Lewinella sp. 4G2: one gene and its partner. The protein of the gene in region 1 interacts with the protein of each later gene in a pairwise test. Links are inferred from orthologs where the notes say so. Each region holds a gene or a part of one and is shown in the gene's direction. Other genes may lie near its edges.

The links.
Region 2: the proteins of ftsZ (region 1) and A3850_RS11360 interact in binary tests that used the Escherichia coli proteins (3 or more experiments, as listed by UniProt). The link is inferred for Lewinella sp. 4G2 from one-to-one orthologs.

The regions. Positions count from the first base shown.
Region 1 is NZ_LVWJ02000014.1:2,841,107-2,845,099, forward strand. The notes cover bases 1-2,949. They hold ftsZ (cell division protein FtsZ), read left to right. Parts: upstream 1-710; coding sequence 711-2,189; downstream 2,190-2,949. Other genes in these bases: ftsA (cell division protein FtsA), read left to right, coding at 1-495; A3850_RS11895 (gliding motility-associated C-terminal domain-containing protein), read left to right, coding at 2,534-2,949. Outside these bases: more of A3850_RS11895, read left to right, coding at 2,950-3,993. UniProt on the Escherichia coli protein: Essential cell division protein that forms a contractile ring structure (Z ring) at the future cell division site. The regulation of the ring assembly controls the timing and the location of cell division.
Region 2 is NZ_LVWJ02000014.1:2,712,142-2,717,098, reverse strand. What follows is about bases 897-3,862. They hold A3850_RS11360 (rod shape-determining protein), read left to right. Parts: upstream 897-1,843; coding sequence 1,844-2,881; downstream 2,882-3,862. Other genes in these bases: A3850_RS11350 (hypothetical protein), read left to right, coding at 3,818-3,862; mreC (rod shape-determining protein MreC), read left to right, coding at 2,967-3,794; A3850_RS11365 (glycosyl hydrolase), read left to right, coding at 897-1,540. In the rest of the region: more of A3850_RS11365, read left to right, coding at 1-896; more of A3850_RS11350, read left to right, coding at 3,863-4,342; A3850_RS11345 (penicillin-binding protein 2), read left to right, coding at 4,464-4,957. UniProt on the Escherichia coli protein: Forms membrane-associated dynamic filaments that are essential for cell shape determination. Acts by regulating cell wall synthesis and cell elongation, and thus cell shape.

The DNA.
Region 1 (3,993 bases):
CAGTGGGAGATCCGCCGGGCTGGGTTCAATCAGCACGACTTGATCGGAGGCATCGTTTTGACGGGCGGTGGATCCTTACTTAAGGACCTCGATAAGCTTACTGAGATCCAAACCGGAATGTCCGCCCGCCTCGGCACTCCCGTAGAGCACCTGACGCACGGATACCAGGAAAAACTGACCAGCCCTGTTTACGCTACCGGCCTCGGTCTTTTACTCCAGGGATTCAGCGATATTGATGCTGGCCGCATCGAACCAGTCCTATCCCGCCGCAAGGAAAAGGAGGCTGCCGCTAAAGCCGCTGCCGAAGCCGCTGCTCTCCGTGTCCAGGAGGACAACAACATGAAGGAACGCCAGGCAGCTCAGGCAAAATTGTTGGAACTCCAACGCCAGCGCGAAGCCGAAGCTGCTACCAATTCCGGACAGAGTGGCTGGTTGAACAATATGTTCAAAAAGACCAAGGAATGGTTCGAAGCGGAGCCGGACGCCGATCTTTAATCGTCCGCTAATGTCCGGCAGCTGTACGTTTCCTACGTATTCACCTACCGGACATTGCACCCGCGGCAGCGCAAAAACAACTTAATTTATACCATATAAAAATTTGGGTGAGAGAATTGACCATTTCACCCAAGCCCGCAGTAATACTCTCTAGCCAGTTTCAAAAAAGGTGTGAAAACGGTGAGGACCGAGCCCGCGGGCACAAAACCTGAATTATGACTATCGATTTCCCTCAGGGCGAAGCGCCCATCATCAAAGTAATCGGTGTAGGTGGCGGTGGCTCTAACGCCGTGAACCACATGTACGAACAAGGTATCATTGGCGTCGATTTCGCCATCTGTAATACCGACCACCAGGCCCTCGAACAGAGCCCGGTGCCCACCCTCATGCACCTCGGCCCAAACCTGACCGAAGGACGCGGAGCCGGCTCCAAGCCCAACGTTGGCAAGGCCGCCTGCGAAGAGAGCATTGAAGAGGTAAAGAAATACCTGAATAACAATTGCCGGATGCTCTTCGTCACCGCCGGAATGGGTGGTGGTACCGGTACCGGCGCGGCGCCCATCATCGCCAAGACCGCCCGTGAAATGGGCATCCTGACGGTGGGTATCGTAACCCTCCCCTTCACCTTTGAAGGCCGCCGCCGCGCGACCAACGGAATGGAAGGACTGAAAGAATTGAAGGATAACGTCGACACGCTGATTGTCGTCAGCAACGACAAACTACGCCAAATCCACGGCAACCTGAGTCTGAAGGATGCCTTCTCAAAGGCGGATAACATCCTGACGACCGCCGCGAAAGGTATCGCCGAGATCATCACCGTTCCCGGTTACGTAAACGTTGACTTCGAAGACGTCAACACGGTAATGCGCGACAGTGGAGTAGCCATCATGGGCACTGCAATGGCGGAAGGCGACGACCGCGCCCGCCAAGCAGTGGACCAAGCCCTACACAGCCCACTGCTCGAGGATAACGACATCCGTGGTGCTGAGCACATCCTGTTGAACATTACCTCCGGTAAGCGGGAAGTGACGATGGATGAGATCTTTGAGATCACTGAATTCGTCCAGGAAGAAGCTGGCTACGGAACGGACCTTATCTGGGGTAACTGTTTCGACGAAAGCCTCGGTGATAGCTTGAGCGTGACCGTAATTGCTACCGGTTTTGGTGGTCGCAAGACCCTCAGCTCCGCCAGCGGAACTGAGCGCAAAGTGGTGCACCTGGACGATGCTGCAACCGAAGAGCCAGCACAAACTCGGGTAACGTTAGAGGACATCACTAATGAAGCTGACCCCGTCGGCTACACCCGTGATACTAAGACGACTACTTTCGAATTTGAGAACCTGGACGAAGCAAAGGCACGTCTGCGCCCCCGCTCCCGTAACGAAGAACGTAGCTTCACCAGCAGCTTTCTGCGCGACGAGGAAGAAGCGCGCCGTGAAGCCCAACGACGGGAAATGGAAGCTCGCGACGAGGAACGCCGCGCTGCGCTCCGCAACCGGACGGAACTACCCAAGCTGAGCAACCCCAACGTAGTCGTTGAAATGGAAAAGCAGCCTGCTTACCTCCGCCGTAACGTACAGTTGGACGACGTGACCGTTTCTGACGCCACCGAAATGAGCCGCTGGAGCATTGGCGAAGACGAAACCATGCCGCTACGTGGTGGCAACCGGTACTTCCAGGACAACGTGGACTAACGCCACTCCGGTATTAACCTACCGCAAACGTAGTTCGTGAACCAAGGTGTTTGTACGCCATTTGGTTGCCGGGCTATCGTTCAAGACTTATCATCATACGAGAGTTCTGTAAGATTTTTTCACACCTTTTTAGCTTTGATGCGGGCATCGGGGGGTCAATCCCGGTGCTCGCTTTTTCTATGGCCGGCGCGCGGACACCAGTTTCAGAATACGGTGGCCCTACATAATTTCTGGTCGCGTTTCGTAGTTTTGCACGCGTTATACCACTGCTGTCTTTCCAAATAGTCAACTACTTCAAACGAGTCTAATCACGCTGGCGGATTCCTGCCAGCTAAAATCATCGTATGCGGTTTGTTTTCTGTGTGTTGGCTGTATTTTTCTCCATTGGCCTTCAGGCTCAGGGGTTTAGCATTACGACGGAGGTTACGGATGCCACTTGTAGCGCCAACGGCCGGGTGGACATCACCGTGACCGGTGGGAGTGGTTCCTTTCAGTACGATCTGACGGGTGATTGCGGACCTGATTTTCAATCCTTGGACGAGGCCTTCTTTACTTCACTTCCCCCGTGTACCTACCTGCTAAGTGTAACTGATAGAGTATCCAGCATGACTGCGACCGCTACGGTTGTGGTAGGCAGTGCGAATGAGTTGCTTTCGGTAGCCACGGAATTCTCGGGCTGTGATGCGGTCGTATCGATCGAAGGTGGTTTGCCGCCCTACAACGTTTCCTACACTAATGATGGTGCTAACGAAGTTGATACCATGCTTTCCGCGTCACTTACAATTGGTGAGATTGGCGATGCGCGCATCGATGGTACCGTAATTGACGATTGCGGTAACTCCCGCCGGTTTACTCTAGACGGCAGAACTACGGCTGTCAGCCGGATCGGCATTGACCAAGAGGCGGATAGCATCCGCGTGACCTTTCAGGGTGGGGTAGGGCCGTTCACTTACGTCCTCACGAGTACCCTGGGCAGCTTTACAAGCGCCACTGGAAGGTTTCCCTACGAGGAGGTAGGTTGTTCGGCATCCGTTTCAATTCGGGGCGCCTGCCCTAATGCCGAAAGAGTTGAAGACATTACGCTGGAAAGCCGCGTTGGATTGAACTGCGTCAACTACGAGGAGGGCACCGCTACGGTATTTGTGGACCCACCCGGTGTACAGCCCTATACCTTTACCGTGGAGGCGGCGGGGCAGACAATTACCTCTAACTCTACCAGAATAAGCGGCATACCGGCGGGAGCAACCTCACTGATGGTAACGGCCACCGACGGTTGTGGAGAGGAGATACCGGGCGCCGTAAATACTACACCGCTACGCATCATCACACCGGAAGCGTTGGACGCCTGTAACGCGAATGAGCTTTCTATCCTTGCAGGAAGGACTTGCGCGGGGGATAATAAATACCCCATCGAGATCACCTGTGAGAGTTGCCCGGGTAGCCCCTCGCTCAGCCAGACTGAAGACGGGCAGATCCTCACTTTTATGGCGGGTACGGATGTCGGTAACTACGTGATCAGTTTTGAGGATGGTTGCGGCGATCGGCAACGTTGTACCGATTCCATTTTGCTGGAAGTCGTCCCTGCCTGCGACTCCCTCATCGCGAATGTTATCCAACTTTTTACCTGTGAGAACGGCTCCATCAGCCGTTCGCCCATCCAGGATCCATCCTTTGTTTATCAACTCAGGGACGCCACCGGTAGTATCGTTGAGGCAAGTAATACGACGGGGCGGTTCACAAATTTGAGTGACGGTGATTACACCGTGGAAGTAACCGGAGCCTGTTTAACCACAAGCAGTGACGT
Region 2 (4,957 bases), 130 kb from region 1 along the record:
CAACGTTCACGCCGATCACCACGCATTGTGGATCAATCCTGAGCGCCCCGACCACCTGATTAACGGCAACGACGGCGGCATCAACATCAGCTACGACGGCGGCAAAAATTGGCGCAAGGCCAATAACCCGCCCCTCGGCCAATTTTACTCCATTGCGGTCGATGACCACCCCGATGGCTACCGCGTTTACGGTGGTTTGCAGGACAACGGTACCTGGCGCGGGCCCAATAATTACTCCGCCAGCCCCGGCTGGATGCAACGCGGTGAGTATCCCTACAAAATGCTCTTCGGCGGTGACGGAATGCAGGTGGAGGTTGACCCCCGGGATAACAATACCGCCTACCTCGGCTACCAGTACGGCAACTACTACCGGATGGACATGGCCGCTGACACCTCCACCTACATCACCCCGAAACACAAGCTCGGTGAGCGCCCCTACCGCTGGAACTGGCAGAGCCCGATCCTGCTCAGCCCCCACGATCCCGACGTAGTCTACATGGGGTCCAACCGCTTCCACCGCAGCAGCGACCGGGGTGCCAACTGGGCCATTACGAGTGAGGATCTGACGCAGGGTGGCAAGCCGGGCGACGTTGCCTACGCGACACTTACCTCCATCTCCGAAAGTCCCATCACCAAAGGGCTGCTTTACGTTGGTAGCGACGATGGCTTGATCCACCGCAGCGATGATGGTGGCGAGACCTGGACGAACATCAACAACGGGCTGCCGCGGAATCTGTGGGTCAGCCGAATCGCCGCGGGCAAGCACGATGCTTCCACCGTCTACCTCACCCTCAATGGTTACCGAAATGATGATTTCACGAGCCACGTTTACAGGAGTACCGACCAAGGGGCCAGCTGGGACCGAATCGGTCAGTTCCTACCCACGGAGCCCGCTAACGTGATCCTGGAAGACTATTCCTCCCCCAACCTACTCTTCGTCGGTTCCGACCACGCCCTCTACGTGAGTATCGATGGCGGTAAGAAGTTCAATACCGTAAACAATGGCTTGCCGGCCGTGGCGGTCCACGATCTTGTCATTCACGAGCCCAGCGGCGACCTGATCGTCGGCACCCACGGGCGGTCACTTTACAAGGCCAACGTCAAACTCCTGCAGGCCGCCGCGCGGGAATCCGGTGCCATGGCCATTGATGCTCCCGAGGTTGTCCGTTACTCCAGCCGCTACGGCACCCTGGATTTTGACCTTCAGACCCGTAAGCCAGAAATGAAGTTCGCCGTTTATAATCCGGGCGCTGCCGCGGGTGCGGAGTTAAGGATCAAGAGCGACGACGGAACAACCCTCTACCAGCGGGATCTGAAATTGATGCCGGGCATCAACCAGTTCACCTACGACCAGACCTTCGATGGGCGTTTTGCCGAAATGGTCAGCGTTGCCTTGACCAATATACAGGAAGACAGCAGCCGCCCCGCCGCTAAAGTGGAAGCTGCTAAGGACGGTAATTTCTACCTCCGCAAAGGCAATTATACCCTGACGGTGGCGGCCGGCAGCAACGTGGTCGAGCATTCCTTCGAAGTGAAGTAGTTCCGTCCCGAAATCAATTCCTGAGGCTCGTGCATTCCATCCGCTTACTAGAGTGAGCGGATGGATGTACGGGCTTTCTCTTTTTAACTACTGCTTGCACTAATAAATCCCGTAAACATCAATCACTTACGGGCAATTTTTGCGACTTTTGCACTTTGTAAGTAGGGCGACTAATTGTTGCCCTTACTTTACACCAACTCAATACTAAGTGCCGGGGTAAACACTTTGACTCTGCGGTCAAGAACCTACTTCAAACCGACCCACGGCCGAAACAGCATCGCGCTACGCTAACCACCGGAATACATGAGGTTATTCAGTCTTTTTCAGCAAAACCTGGCCATTGATTTGGGGACCGCCAATACCCTGATCATTCAGAATGGAGAGGTGGTGATTGACGAGCCTTCCATCGTAGCCATCAACCGTAAAACGGAGGAGACCATCGCCGTCGGTTACCGCGCCATGCAAATGCACGAGAAGACTCACGAAAACATTCAGACTGTCCGCCCACTGAAGGACGGGGTGATTGCCGACTTCCGCGCCGCCGAACACATGATCAAGGGGATGATCGAAATGATCGGGACCCGCAAGTCATTCCTCACCCACCTCAAAATGGTGATCTGCATCCCTTCCGGCATCACCGAAGTAGAAAAGCGCGCCGTATTTGAAAGCGCCGCCCGGGTAGACTCCAAAGAGACCTACCTCATCTACGAACCCATGGCCGCCGCCCTCGGTATCGGCCTCGACGTAGAGGAACCCATTGGCAACATGATCATCGACATTGGGGGTGGCACGACGGAAATTGCCGTCATCGCCCTGTCGGGAATTGTTTGCGACCAGTCCATCCGCACGGCGGGGGATGAGTTCACCGAGAACATCGTCAACTACATGCGCCGAAGCCACAACATCCTGATTGGGGAGCGGACGGCAGAGCAGATCAAATTCCACGTAGGTTCCGCCCTCGGCCAACTGGATAACCCACCGGAAGATTACGCCGTCAATGGCCGGGACTTGCTCAACGGTATCCCCCGCCAGATCACGGTCAATTACCAGGAGATTGCCGCGGCGCTCGATGAATCCATTCAGGCTATCGAAGAAGCCGTCATCCGTGCCCTGGAGACGACGCCTCCGGAACTCGCCAGCGACATATACAAGACCGGCCTATACCTCACCGGAGGTGGTGCCCTCCTCCGTGGTTTGGACAAGCGTCTCAGTGCCAAAACCCAACTACCCGTCCACGTTGCCGAAGACCCCCTGACTGCGGTTGTCCGTGGCACCAGCAAGGCTTTGGCGGATACGCGGCGGTACAAGAGTATTTTGGTACCGAGCTCCAGCGTAAGTTAATTATCAGTCTATAGTCTGTAGTCTTTAGTCTATAGTGCATCTACTCAAGACTAAAGACTACAGACTATAGACTACAGACTACCCCGTGCAGCAACTACTCCGCATATTTTTCAGCAACGGCAGCTTCTTCACCTTCGTGGCGCTGCAGCTGGTAAGTATGTACTGCATCATCAGCTTCAACAGCCCCCAGGCTTCCATCGCCGCCGAAACCTGGAGCATCCGGGCGGGGGCCGTCCGTAGCGTGACGGAGAGCGCGCGGGATTACCTGGACCTGGAGGCGGAGAACGAAGCTTTACGCCAGGAAACGGCCCGGCTGCGACAGCTCCTCCCCGAAAGCAGTTATGACGCCAAGGTGGTGGTGGATTCGATGGAAGACCGCCAACTCATCCAGCGTTACAACTACCTGACTGCCCACGTCGTCAACCGCTCGCCGTACCGGCCCAACAATACGCTGATCATCGACCGTGGACGTACTCTTGGCGTCCGGCCCGGCCAGGGCGTAGTGGGAGCCACCGGGTTGGTGGGTATCGTAGACCGGGTTACGGAGAACCACGCGCGGGTGCTCTCCGTCCTGCACCAGAGTATTCGCATCAGTGCGGGTTTGCGCTCCGGCGATTTTGGCACCCTGCGTTGGGATGGCCAGGATCCGCGTTACGTCACCGTAACCGATTTGGCGGATTACATCAAAGTCGCTCCCGGGGATACGATCTTCAGTACGGGTTACTCCAACGTCTATCCAACCAACCAGGTGATTGGGACGGTTGAGTCGGCGGAGGTACAGCCGGGCACGGGAAGCCAGAACCTGCGCGTAGCGCTATCCAATGACCCCTTGATTGAGACTGACGTATTCGTCGTGCAAGACCTATTCAAAGATGAATTGTCTGGCCTTGCCGACGAGGGAGAGACTAACTAATCAACGCTAACGACTAACCTAATATGCGCGGTTCCGACCCCATCAGTAATGGAATACGGTTTGTCGTTTTTCTCTTCCTGCAGGTTTTCCTGTTCAGGCAGGTGAGTATTTCGTTTGGGGGGACGGCCTACCTGTCCATCATCGTCAGTCCGCTCTTCATCGCTTTACTCCCGCTCCGGACGCCACGGCCGCTCGTGGTGCTTTTTGCCTTCCTACTGGGCTTTGGTACGGACCTCTTCTACGAATCACTGGGGGTGCACATGGCGGCGGCCTGCTTCACCGGTTACATGCGCCAATTCATCTTGCGCTCCCTCGAGCCGAAGGATGGTTTTAAAGTAAAGGCGAGCCCCGAAGGACGGGATTTAGGTTTCAGCTGGTGGATGAAATACCTGGCCCTTATGCTGACCGCCTACCTGGTTTGGTACTTCAGCATGGAAGCTTTCTCTCCCGTATTTTGGAAGGATATTACGCTGAAGGTGGCTTGTTCCCTTCCGGTATCCTGGTTGGTTTCACTGGTGCTCGTCATCTTCATTCGGCCAAAGATTTAAGCTCTTGTCCAAGAGTACTTCTGGACCAACGTGGTGTCGCGCATCCAGCAAAATGGACGGTATTGTTTTAGCGTTTACCAATCACGAGTAACCGATCTTCACCATCTCAAATCAATAATCTATGCAGGGGAGCGCCCCAGCGGCTCAACATCCACGCGCCATCACGATCAGGATCATCTTCGTGTTGATCACCCTGTTCCTGGTGGGGAAGGCCATCCATTTGCAGGTGGCCAGTTCCTACTGGCAGCAGCGGGCGGACCGGGTGGGGTTCAGCAAGGAGCAGCTCTATCCAGCACGAGGATTGGTCACGGATCGGAACGGCTACTTACTCACTAATAATGCCCCGGTCTACCAGATCGAGATGACGTACAACAAGTTCGCCAAGCACGCCGCTGCGTTCGATACACTGGAGTTCTGCCGCCTGCTTAACATCAGCCGAGACTATTTTGAGAACGCAATTCCCAAACAGTGGGCACCGAAGTACAGCAAGAGCAAGCCTTTCATTTTCCTGCCCAACGTCTCGCCTACTAAGTACGCTACGCTGCAGGAAAATCTGTTCCGCTTTCCTGGCATTTCGGCGAGCCTGCGGAGTTCCCGCAACTACCCGCCGGGGGT